DNA from 3 places in the Neobacillus sp. DZ-9 genome. Region 3 is predicted to be linked to each of the others. Evidence: riboswitches for the same ligand, from Rfam matches in the RefSeq annotation. Region 3 holds a riboswitch; each other region holds the start of a gene.
The links. A riboswitch is a leader RNA that binds a small molecule or an ion and turns the genes downstream of it on or off. The one in region 3 is predicted to bind cobalamin.
Positions count from the first base shown of each region.

Region 1: another riboswitch for cobalamin. It lies ahead of AC59HZ_RS09950 (ABC transporter substrate-binding protein); the one in region 3 lies ahead of AC59HZ_RS15200 (ribonucleoside-diphosphate reductase subunit alpha).
Region 2: another riboswitch for cobalamin. It lies ahead of cobJ (precorrin-3B C(17)-methyltransferase); the one in region 3 lies ahead of AC59HZ_RS15200 (ribonucleoside-diphosphate reductase subunit alpha).

Region 1 covers NZ_JCAIOL010000003.1:308,136-312,425, reverse strand. Annotated here, with positions in the region: gene ribE (riboflavin synthase) at 1-516, shown strand, start outside; partial or broken gene ribB (3,4-dihydroxy-2-butanone-4-phosphate synthase) at 532-1,137, shown strand; gene ribH (6,7-dimethyl-8-ribityllumazine synthase) at 1,350-1,820, shown strand; cobalamin riboswitch at 1,886-2,076, shown strand; gene AC59HZ_RS09950 (ABC transporter substrate-binding protein) at 2,260-3,225, shown strand; gene AC59HZ_RS09945 (FecCD family ABC transporter permease) at 3,191-4,252, shown strand; gene AC59HZ_RS09940 (adenosylcobinamide amidohydrolase) at 4,257-4,290, shown strand, end outside.
Region 2 covers NZ_JCAIOL010000003.1:657,138-661,427, forward strand. Annotated here, with positions in the region: gene AC59HZ_RS11555 (precorrin-8X methylmutase) at 1-299, opposite strand, end outside; gene cobK (precorrin-6A reductase) at 280-1,056, opposite strand; gene cobJ (precorrin-3B C(17)-methyltransferase) at 1,066-2,688, opposite strand; cobalamin riboswitch at 2,831-3,008, opposite strand; gene AC59HZ_RS11570 (YhgE/Pip family protein) at 3,197-4,290, opposite strand, start outside.
Region 3 covers NZ_JCAIOL010000005.1:54,956-59,245, forward strand. Annotated here, with positions in the region: gene AC59HZ_RS15185 (HAD family hydrolase) at 1-3, shown strand, start outside; gene AC59HZ_RS15190 (AraC family transcriptional regulator) at 26-856, shown strand; gene AC59HZ_RS15195 (MDR family MFS transporter) at 997-2,217, shown strand; cobalamin riboswitch at 2,309-2,508, shown strand; gene AC59HZ_RS15200 (ribonucleoside-diphosphate reductase subunit alpha) at 2,650-4,290, shown strand, end outside.

The DNA of each region.
Region 1 (4,290 bases), on a different contig from region 3:
ACTGTGACCTCCTACACGAGAAATCGCTTTACCGTTGATGTAATGCCGGAAACCGTTAGGGCTTCGAGTTTAAATATGGTTAAACGTGGTTCTAAGGTCAACCTTGAAAGAGCAATGGCTGCTGGAGGAAGGTTTGGTGGTCACTTCGTTTCAGGGCATATTGATGGTACAGGAATCATTAAAAGCAAAAAAGCATTAGAAAATGCCGTATATTATGAAATTGAGGCAGACCCCGAATTATTAAGATATATCATTGTAAGAGGATCTATAGCAGTTGATGGGACTAGCCTTACCGTTTTTGCAGTTTCCGAAAATAGCTTTACCTTATCTTTAATCCCGCATACCCTTGGTGAAAGTATATTAGGGCAAAAAGACTCTGGTGATATCGTTAATTTGGAATGCGATATGATTGGCAAATACGTGGGACATTTTATGAATAATCCTGGAAAAAATAATCAGCACAAAAGTAGTGGAGGAATTTCCGCTAAATTTTTAGAAGAAAACGGCTTTTATTAAAAGGAGTGATTATCCGTGTTTGATACCATTGAAGCAGCAATTTCTGATTTAAAAGAGGGAAAAGTGATCATTGTTTGTGATGACGAGGGTCGGGAGAATGAAGGTGATTTTTTGTCGCTCGCTGAAAAAGCGACACCAGATGTTATCAATCTTATGGCTACCCATGGAAAAGGCCTAATATGTGTTCCAATTGATGAAGAACTGGCACAAAAGCTGGAACTTGATCCGATGGTTTCAAAAAACACTGACCCGCATGGAACCGCCTTTACCGTAAGCATTGACCATAAATTTTCAACTACAGGAATTTCAGCATTTGAACGCTCAGCAACGGTCCTAAGCATGATTGATCCGGAATCAAAGCCAGAAGATTTTAAAAGACCGGGGCACATTTTTCCACTTGTCGCAAGAAGCGGGGGGGTTCTTAAGCGAACAGGACATACCGAAGCGGCCATAGACCTAGCTAAACTCTGCGGCTCAGCGCCAGCGGGAGTCATTTGCGAAATTATGAATGAAGACGGAACAATGGCCCGTGTCCCAGAACTTCGAAAAATTGCTGATAATCTAGAAGTAAAAATGATTACCATTGAAGATTTAATTAATTACCGAAAGAATAAAGAAAAAGATACTGCAAACAAATTCTAAAGAAATAAATTTTTTAGAAATTGATGATTGGAGCGGAAGGTGCTCGACTCCAGCGGGAGTACGGAGCAGGGGAGACCCCGCAGGCGCGCAAATTGCCGAGGAGGCTCCCCGGCACGCCCTCGGAAAGCGAGCGCCTGTAGCGAAAATCATCAACTAAGTTTATCGCCAAATAAAAAAATGGAGGAATTAAGATGGGACATATTTTTGAAGGAAATTTAGTAGGCTCAGGATTAAAGGTTGGAATCGTCGTAGGACGTTTCAATGAATTTATCACAAGTAAATTATTAAGCGGAGCGCAGGATGCACTAAAACGGCATGGAGTAAGTGAGACTGATGTTGACGTTGCATGGGTTCCGGGCGCATTTGAACTGCCGTTAATTGCTCAAAAAATGGCAAACAGCAAAAAGTATGATGCTGTCATCACACTTGGTACCGTTATTCGCGGTTCTACTCCACATTTTGATTATGTTTGTAATGAGACAGCAAAGGGAGTATCACGTATAAACTTAGACAGCGGGATTCCAGTTATTTTTGGTGTTTTGACAACAGATTCGATTGAGCAAGCCATTGAGCGTGCCGGTACGAAAGCTGGAAATAAAGGCTGGGAAGCAGCTGCAGGTGCAATTGAAATGGCAAACTTGTGCAGAAATCTCGATAAATAATTGATATTATTGCAAAAAAACATATACAATTTATAAAACTTTATTTATAATTTCAATTAACAAAAAATATATATTGAAATTTAGGTGTTAAAATCTTTTTAAGAGGATAACTTAAAAGGGAAGTTGGTGCAAAGCCAACGCGGTCCCGCCACTGTAAATGGGAGTTTACCTATATTAAAGTCACTGTCGAATTGATGGGAAGACATAGGAAGCAATGATCATGAGCCAGGAAACCTGCCTATCTTTTAATCGCCGAAATACCTACGAGGATAGGGGGTGAACGACTAGTCTCTGCTACTTATGACAGTTATTCTGTTTTTCAAACCAACATCTTCCGTTCATGGGGATGTTTTTTTTGTATCGGAAGAACTTTAGCTTGGCGGAGAAAACTTTATTTTTTGTAAATTAAGCTATTTAATTAGTATAAAGGGGAATAAAAATGAAGAAATTATATTCGCTATTAATCGTAATGTTATTGATTTTAGGTGCTTTATCAGGCTGTGCGGAAAAGAAAGAACAGGTTAAAGATGGAAGCAACACAAATGTTGAAAAAAAATCTGAGAACATTACTTTTCCCGTCACAATAAAGGATGCATTAAATAATAATGTTGTCCTCAATAAGAAGCCTGAAAAAATTGTTTCTCTAATTCCTAGTAATACCGAGATTGTTTTTGCATTAGGCCTTGGGAAGAACGTAGTGGGTGTATCTGATTTTGATAACTATCCAGAGGAAACGGCTAAAAAAGAGAAAATTGGCGGACAAGAGATTAATCTAGAAAAAATCATCTCCTTAAAGCCAGATGTAGTATTTGCCCATGCATCCAATGCTCAGAATTCAACTGATGGGTTAAAGCAGTTAACGGATGCGGGGATTCCGGTAATCGTTGTGAACGATGCACAAAATTTTGACCAAGTTTATGATTCTATTGACATGATAGGAAAGGCAACTGGGGAAAAAAAGAAAGCTGATGATATGATTCAAGGAATGAAAGATAAATTAGCAGAAATTAAGGCAAAGGCTAAAGAAATTAAAGAAAAGAAAAAGGTATTGGTTGAGGTATCACCTGCTCCAGAAATTTATACACCTGGTAAAAATACTTTTATGAATGAAATGCTAACGATTATTAATGCAGAAAATCTCGCTAATGATCAAGAGGGCTGGATTAAAATTGATCAGGAAGCTATGATTAAGCGAAATCCTGATGTCATTATAACTACATATGGATATTATGTGAAAAATCCAGCTGAACAAGTGTTAACCAGAAAAGGCTGGGAAAATGTCAATGCAGTTAAAAATAAACAAGTAATCGATGTTGATTCTGATCGCGTTACACGTCCAGGACCAAGGATTGTTGAAGGAGTAGAGGACCTTGCAAAGGCTATCTATCCAGAAGTTTTTAAATAATAAGGTATTCGCCTATGTGGCAGCTGGCATTTTCCTTATTTTTTCCATGTTATTAGGAATATCAATTGGCACCGTTTCTGTACCGGTGCCTGCCATTATTAAAATTATCAGCGCGAAATTCTTGGGATTTATTTCACTTGATGCAATCGATCCAATGTATACAAGCATTGTTATCAACATTCGCCTGCCTCGAGTGTTATTATCCGGTCTTGTAGGGGCTGCTCTTGCGATAGCAGGGGCGGCTTTTCAAGGTCTGTTAAGAAACCCGCTGGCAGATCCTTATACATTGGGTGTATCATCTGGAGCCTCTGTGGGTGCGGTCCTTACCCTTTTTTTTCAAATTTCACTTCCATTTATCGGCCCATTCACACTCCCATTGCTTAGTATCGTTTTTTCCTTTATTACCATTTTCTTGGTGATAACATTTGCTCGTAAAATTGAGCGCTCAATGAGAGTGGAAACGATCATTCTAACAGGTATTATTTTCAGTTCATTTCTGGGAGCTATAATTTCTCTAATGATTGCGCTTACCGGAGATGAGCTAAGACAGATTATAGGCTGGCTTCTTGGAAGTGTATCGATGAGAGGCTGGGAATACATAAAAATCATTTTGCCATTTTTCATTCTCGGTTCAGTAATCCTTATCTTAAATGGAAGAGAGTTAAATTCCATGTCCTTTGGGGAAGAGAGAGCCCGCCATTTAGGTGTCAATGTGTATAAGAGAAAGCTGATTATCTTGTCGGCTGGTTCTATTTTAACAGGAGCGGCGGTGGCTGTATCGGGAACAATAGGCTTTGTTGGGCTAGTTATCCCACATCTTTCGAGGCTGCTATGGGGGCCGGATCATAAACATCTCCTTCCTTTATCCATTATTACCGGAAGCGGATTTTTAATTTTAGCTGACCTTGTTTCAAGAATCGTTATTTCTCCGACTGAACTCCCGATTGGAGTCATTACAGCCTTAATCGGTGCACCCGTATTCGCAATAATCCTATTACAACGAAAAAGGATGGAAAGAAGTGGTTAAAAGAATGCTCAGCGTTCAACAGGTTACAGGTGGTTACT
Region 2 (4,290 bases), on a different contig from region 3:
TGCTTTTGGAATCGCTTGCGGCCAGAACCACTTTCAATCATTTGTACATCCGCCACTACATGACGGCCCGCTAAAATGGATTGAATCCCTGCCTCAATGGCATCAGGCGTAAAAATCATGCTGCGGCCTAACTCAAAATCTGCTGAAGCGTGAATCACCCGCCGAACAACTAACCATTGCTCATCTGTAAATGAATGTTCGCCCATCTCTTGCTTGATAATGGCGAAACTATGATCATAAATCTTGTCTGGATCGACCGTTACAGGAATAAATTTTGTATTAAAGTTCATGTTTGCCATGAATAAAACCTCCCAATAGTTGAGTTACTTCTTCGAAAGAAGTACAAAAATTTTCATATTCAATCGCTGGCCGCTTTATTAAAATGACAGGAATCCCTAATTGCAGAGCAGCTGTCATTTTTTCATCTACAGATCCCACTTTGCCGCTTTCTTTTGTAATCATTAGAGTCACATTATATTGCTCACATAGTGCTTTATTTACTGATTCCGAAAATGGACCCTGCATCGCAATTATGTCCTTTTGTTTAATGCCTAACCTATGGCACTTTTCCATGTTCCCTATATTTGGAAGCATTCTACAAATAAGCCGAATTTCATCACGCATTAAATATTTCGTAAATATTTCCAACGTTTTGCTGCCTGTTGTCAGCATAATCGTTCCTTTATGAGATTGAGCTAATTTAGCTGCTTCTTCATAACTTTCAACTTCTGTAATTAGTGGAGAAATAAACTGTTCTTCTGGCCTTTCATAACGAATATAGGGAATATTAAATGCTTGTGCTGCTGCCATTGCGGTTTTCGACGCTTCTTCCGCATATGGATGGCTCGCATCGATGACACAGGTCATCTTTTGCTTCTGAATAAGCGCCAGCATGTCATCAACTGATAACCGCCCTACTTGATAAGGAATATGGTGGGCATTTAAGCTTTCGGCTGCAGATTCTGTGACAACTGTTGCTAATAAAGGATAGCCTTGATTTTGCAATTGAATGGCTAATGCTCTCGCATCACTTGTGCCTGCTAAAAATAAAATCATGTGTTCCTCCTAATCTCCACATGGTGCCGGTTCGACTTCAATTTTGGAGCTCATATCCTGATAGTTAAAATACTGTATTTTTTTCACTCTTTTAAAATATTTAAAAAGGCGTTCATTTGGATGGCCATTTTGTTTGTACTCTTCTATAATTTTTGTTAATAACGGCAGCAGATCATCTGGTTCAATCCCTTCTGCTACTGGCTGAGCAGCATGAGCTGTACGGCCAACCGGCTTTGCGCCAATAAATAAATCAAATCTTTTCTTGCGGTAAACGATCCCGATATCATCGAATACTGCCCGATAACAAGCCATACCGCAGCCGTTGAAACCAATATGTAATTCTTTTGGAAGCTTTAAGCCCCCCAATTTTGCTGCTATTTCTTCTGCATATGGGATCGATTCTGCTTTTTCACCGTTGCAAAAATCACAAGCTTTTACATTTAAAACATCGCCCACTGGCATGACAATTAAATCATTTTGTTTAAGTTTTTTAATAATCGATTCAGGCTGATCTGTTGGAATCTTTAATAAAAACCGATGATCCGGTGTATATTCCATGGTGCCTGTCTCGCCAATAGTTTCTGCCAATACGCGCATTTGGTCTGGCTTAATAAATTTATTGGCAACACCAGGTGAAACAGCAAATTCAAATATATCTTCGACTGCTTGTTGTACTATCAATGGATTTACTATTTCAGTTTTAGTCACCATAGATAAAGCCTTTAAAGCCAAATCTAATGAGCTAACTTCTTGTTTTTTTCGTTCAATTTGCTCATAACCAGCTTGCGCTTCCCCTGTTTCTTGATTTAATGCCCATGGTTCGGCTTCCTTTTTCAAACGCTGATGCGGTTTTAAGCTTTGTTTTTCTTCACCTAACGTATATTTACGCTGATAACCTCGAGGGGTAATGATTTTATTATCATAAAAGAAAGTAGAAGAATTCCCGATAATAACCGTTGTCAGCATTCCGATATCATGTTCTAGCATTTCAGACAGTGTTGTCAGCACTACATTTTGATTTTCACGATAAGCACTCTTCACAAGTCCCACTGGTGTTTCAGGTGAACGATATTTTAATAGAATATTTTGCGCCTCTACAATTTGGCGTGTCCGTCTACCGCTTTTTGGATTATATAAAGCTATAACGAAGTCCGCCATTGCAGCTGCTTCAATGCGCTTTTCTATTACAGTCCAAGGCGTCAAATGATCACTTAGGCTGATCGTGCAGGAATCATGCATGACTGGCGCACCCAATATACTCGCACAAGAATTAATGGCTGAAATACCTGGAACAATTTCTACAGCAATTCCTTCTTTTTCAGTCCAGCCCTTTTCAATCAGCACTTCATAAACTAATCCAGCCATACCATAAACGCCTGAATCTCCGCTGGAAATGACTGAGACAATATTGCCAGCTTCAGCTTTCTTTACTGCATCCTGTGCACGTGACACTTCTTCTGTCATCCCCGTACTGACGATGGATTTTGCTGTTATGAAAGGTTCAATTAGCTCCACGTATGTTTTATAGCCAATAATACAATCACTTTGCTGCAAGGCATCTACAGCTCGTTTTGTAATGTGCTCACGATCACCTGGACCAAAGCCAACAACAAAAATTTTTCCCTTTTTCATAGACTTACCTCCAAATAAAAAATGCCTGCACTCCTTTTAAAAGGAATACAGGCATGATGTGAAATAGCAGTATAAATTAAGCATACTGAAACACAAAAACAATAAGAATAATTGTCCCGCCTATACTTCTCCCTCCGAAAAGCAAGTGTCGTTTAAATAAGCAGGTTTCCTGACTTAAGCTTCTTTTTACTCTTACACCTTCCCGATTTCTCAGTGGCATTGTAATTTCATCAGCTCTTACAGTAGCGGGGGCTGTACTAGATTTTCACTAGTTTCCCTTTTACCTCACAAATGTGAGCACTTATTTAAAGTATTTATTAAATTTTTTATAACTATACCATATAATCTAGAAAGTTAACATACTATTTTTTTTTGAAAATTTACAACAGTTTTATATCAAAATCAAACCTTCTAATATTTTGTTAAGGTTTGTCATTTCAATTACACATATACTTTACCCATAAAAATGAGGCGGACCGCCAATGGTCCTGCCTCAAAAAATTTAAAGTTATTGTTCCTGTAAATGCAGCTGCCCTTGCTGCCGTTTAAATTTCGCAATAAAAAATGTTAATGTAGCAGCCAGGGATAAAACAAGGAATATAGCAATATGCGCAATGTTCTCCCACATAAAACCGAAGTCTCCTGTTGAAATAATCGCCCTAAAACCAGAAACCGAATAGCTCATCGGCAAGTAATGATTGATCGTTTGCAGGAATTTTGGACTAAGTTCTATCGGGAACGTTCCTGCACTGGATGTTAATTGTAAAATCAAGATAATTACAGCGATAAAGCGTCCAGGATTATCAAGAGCCGCAACAAGGAAATGAATTATGGCCATGAATGTCCAGCTAGTAAAGATACTGAACATAATAAAGTAAGGAACACTCTTCACTTCGAGCCCCAGTAACATGAGCAGCACCGCATCCGCGATTAATGCCTGAGCAATTCCTACTGCTAAAATCACTCCGGCTTTTCCGAGAAACCAGCTAATTCCACTCTTAGGTTCTGTGACTGGTTTATACATTGGAAAAATAACGGAAAGCATCAAAGCTCCAACAAATAGACTTAGTGCCAAGAAATAAGGCGCCAATCCGCTTCCGTAGTTTGGAACTTGATTCATTTTGTAATCTTTAACATTGACTGGCTTTGCAAACATATCATATACGCTGTTGTTGGCTTTTACATCACTGGCATCTTTTGCCCCGTCACTTAATTGAGTGCTCAATTCCTTCGAGCCATCTGTAAGTTTAGCCATTCCGTCCATTAAATCCGTCGAACCACTTGCAAGGCTGGTCATACCGTTCTTTAAGTCTTTTTCACCCGTATAAAGGGAAGTGGTACCTGTGGTTAATTGTGTCGCTCCCTGTGCCAGCTTATTCGTTCCATCTTGCAAAAGAACAGAGCTCGATGCCAATTGCCCTAACCCGGATGTAAGGCTGCTTGAGCCACTTGCAATTTGACTAAACCCTTTTTGTGCTTCATCCAGTTTTGATCCATACTGGGCAAGACCTTGAGTTACCTGTTTTTGGCCATTCAATACCTGTTCCGCAACGTCAGATAATTGATTGATACCATTAGCCAATTTCTGCTGTCCTTGATTTA
Region 3 (4,290 bases):
TAAATGCTGAAATGGCGGAAGGCAAATGAGGTATTTAAGACTGAAACTGAATAATACGAAGTTTATGATGACTCATTTATCGCCTCATGAATCTGATCCCTTGGCACATGACCATGGGGATGATTATCAAATTACCATTCCCATTTTAGGGACACCTTTTTTAGAACTTGAGCAAAAATTGAATTCTTTGAATAAAAGCAATCGGATTATTACCATGCCTGGTGAAAAGCATTTCCACTTCACTGGTGAAGAGGAGAGCCGAATTTTATTAATTAATATTAATAGGCACTTTCTTGAACAGGTGGTGTCCTCCCGTTTAAACAAAGAGTTTGGCGAAATGGGCTTCAAACATTTTGGTGATGGCTCTTCTGAAAAATTAATTAAAATTGCGAATGACCTTATCAGATTGAATCTCTTAGGGAATTCAGATCCTGTCAGGACAGAGGAGCTGGAATGGGAATTAGCGGAGACTTTTTTAGGTATCCAAAAAGGCCCCCATAGCGAACAATGGAAAAGGGAAGTGACCCTTGGGTTCCATCCGTTAATTAAGAGAGCTGTTGATTATATTGAGGAAAATTATCATTCTGAAATCTCACTGGAGGTTTTAGCAGCCGAATCAAGTCTCAGTAAGTATTATTTGATTCGTTCTTTTAAAGAGGTGATGGACTGTACGCCGGCTCAATATGTGACGGATACTAGGCTGAAGCGGGCAGTTGAATTATTGCTGGCCACGAGCCTTGATATTACCACGATTGGTTTTGAAGTAGGATTTGGCAGCCTTCATACCTTTGAAAGGATATTCAAGAAAAAATATGGCGTGACGATTTCTGATTTTCGTAAGAAAAATAAAACATAAACGGAAACCATTGCAAAATACGCAATGGTTTTTTTTATGTTCAAAAGTTGCTGTAAGAATTAAAGCAATTTTGACAGAGAAGCTTCTTAAATCCTTTGATAAATTTAAGCTATCAACTAATTAGGAAGTGTGAACGACATATGAAATCATTGATAATAACTAAATTTCACCCGGTAGCTTTGGGAATCATTTATGGGACCTTTTTAGCAAGAACAGGCTTTTTTATGAGTCTTCCGTTTTTAGGGATTTATTTACATGAAGTAAAAGGCTTTAACTCTGCTGTGACTGGCGCCATTTTGGCAGTAAGTTTTTTTGTTAGTCCCTTTGCGAGTTTCATTGGAGGAGCAATGTCGGACCGAATTGGAAGATATCCGATTATGATTTTCTCCATTTTTACATGGGGAGGTGTATTTTTAGGGTTCGCTGCAGCAGAAGAGGTGTGGCATTTCCTTATTCTAAATGCCTTAAACGGTTTGTGCCGAAGTATTTTTGAACCGACTGCACGAGCCATACTTGTAGATGTTACGCCACAGGAAGCAAGGGTAGAAGTTTTCAACATCCGGTATTTTGCCATCAATCTAGGCGGAGCCATTGGACCGATTATAGGCTTGTTCATTTGCGGAGCACAAACCATGATTCCCTTTATGATAAGTGCATCTATATATCTGTTATACGGGTTCCTAATTTTCATTTGGAGCCGCAAATATCCGATTAAGTTAACGAGAGAAAAGGAAGAAAAAAATACCTTTGGTGAGAGTTTGAAGATTATTAGCAAGGATCGTGTTTTTCGTTTTTTCCTGATAGGGAATATATTTGTAACTGGTGGCTATTCCCATCTTGATACGACTCTTTCTCAATATTTAGGCAGTGACAAAGCAGGTGTTTATACGATTTTGTTTACCACCAATGCATTGACCATTCTTCTCCTACAGTTTCCTATTATAAATATGATGAAGAGGTACTCTTCCTTAACCGCGTTAAAAGCAGGGTGTCTATTGTTTTCAATAGGGATATTGGGTTTTGGAGTATCTGATTCACTAATTTTGTTCATCGTTTCCATGATCCTTTTTTCTGTAGGGGAAATTCTTTGTTTTATTATTGGGGATGTGCTGATTAGTGATATTGCGCCATCCAATTTAAGGGGAGCTTATTTCGGGGCTGTCGGTCTGCAATTTATCGGTCAAGGCGCTGCGGCATGGTTTGGCGGCTGGCTCCTCAATTATTTTGGGGTTGGAAGTGGTGCAATTGTGTTTGGTATATTAGCTTTATTCACTTTCATAGCCTATCCATTTTTTCAATATGGGCAATATCTTTTAGGGAATAAACCATCCTACTTCAAAACTCAGCAAAAAACTAATTAAAATACTTGATAAATTACTAAGTTTATACTATGATAGATTTTAGTTTAAAATCAACATATTGTTTTAGTTCTTAAAAATAAAACTATATATTGTGTTTGCCTTAAGTTGAGATGCCGGAAACGGCTTAATTGGGAATCTGGTGAAAATCCAGAACTGCCCCCGCAACTGTAAATGCTGACGAAATGAACAAACCACTGTATAAAAAAGCTTATTAAATTAGGCGGTTATATGGGAAGGGTTCAGAGTAGGGAGATGCATAAGTCAGGAGACCTGTCTTTCTTAAGATGTTTCAGCTTCTTCGGGGATTGAGAAGATGGAACGGTGGCAGCAGAGGGTCCTAATTTCTTTCCATTTTGCCCTTTTGTATTTGTTATCGTTTCATCCGCTCGAATTCTCCCCGAGCGGATTTTTTATTTTTAGGGGGAAGAGGACATGACTGTCAAAGTGAATAATGTATTAGAAACGATCCAACAAGCTTCCAAAAAATATCAACTGGATTTTACGGTGCTTAAAAATCAAATTAAGGAACTAGAGGAAAAAGAAGCAAACAAGCAGGCACTCAGCTATGCTGTTAATCAAATAGCCATGGACCAGCCGGATTGGAGCTTTGTAGCTGCCAGCTTGTACCTAAATGAATTATATGAAAAAGCAGCTATGAACCGGGGATATGACCGTTCGTTAAAGTATGGCGATTTTTACAGCCTAATTCAACAATTAACCGATATCGGGATTTATTCTAGTGACTTACTAAACTTTTATAACAAAGTGGAAATTGCTGAATTAGCGAAAGAGATTAATCCGGACAAAGATTATTTATTTAATTACATAGGATTATTTTTACTAGCTGATCGTTATCTTGCGAAAGATCATCAGCAAAATGTATTTGAACTGCCGCAGGAGAGGTTCATGATTATTGCTATGACTATTATGAAGAATGAAAATGCGTCTAAGCGGTTAGATTTTGTAAAGGAAGCATACTGGGCCTTAAGCAATTTATATATGACTGTAGCAACACCAACCTTAGCAAATGCCGGAAAAAGTTTCGGACAGCTTTCCTCTTGTTTTATCGATACAATCGACGATTCTTTAGATAGCATTTATTTAAATAATTGGGATACTGCCCGTTTAAGTAAAGATGGCGGAGGAATTGGTATCTACTACGGAAAGGTCCGTGCGCTAGGTTCTGATATCAAGAAATTTAAAGGAAACTCTTCAGGAGTTGTGCCGTGGATTAAGTTAGTGAATAATACGGCAGTCAGTGTGGATCAATTAGGTCAGCGCCAAGGTGCCATTGCAGTTTACTTAGATGTATTTCATAAAGATATCATGAATGGCTTTCTTGACTTGAAAACAAATAACGGAGATGAACGCCGTAAAGCGCATGATATTTTCACTGGCGTAACCGTACCAGATCTTTTTATGAAAAAGTTACAGGAGATAGACGAGAATGGGAGAAGCATTGGGGAATGGCATACCTTTTGCCCGCATCAAGTAAAGCAAATCATGGGATGGAAAGATGAGTCTGGGAATCCGCTGGGACTAGAAGATTTTTATGATGAATCAGACAGTAAATATTTTACTGAAAAATATAACGAGGCCGTAAGGAACCCGTTTCTTCCGAGAAAAACGTACAGGGCAATGGATATAATGGCACGAATCATGGTTGCTCAATTAGAAACGGGCACCCCATATATGTTTTATCGTGACGAGGTAAACAGGCAAAATCCCAATAAGCATTTGACTGGTAAGGGACGTACCACTGTCTATTGCAGCAATCTTTGTACAGAAATCACGCAAAATATGTCCGCCACGGCCGTTATCAAAGAATACCAGGATGAAGAAGGAAACATCGTCATTGTGCGTAAGCCCGGCGATTTCGTTGTCTGCAATTTATCCTCTATAAATCTTGCAAAGGTTTTTCCGAAGAATGGTTTGGAGCGATTAATTAGAATTCAAGTCAGAATGTTAGATAACGTCATTGATTTAAATACCATATCTGTCGGACAGGCTCAGATAACGAATAAAAAATTCAGAGCAATAGGACTGGGTACGTTCGGATGGCACCATTTGCTT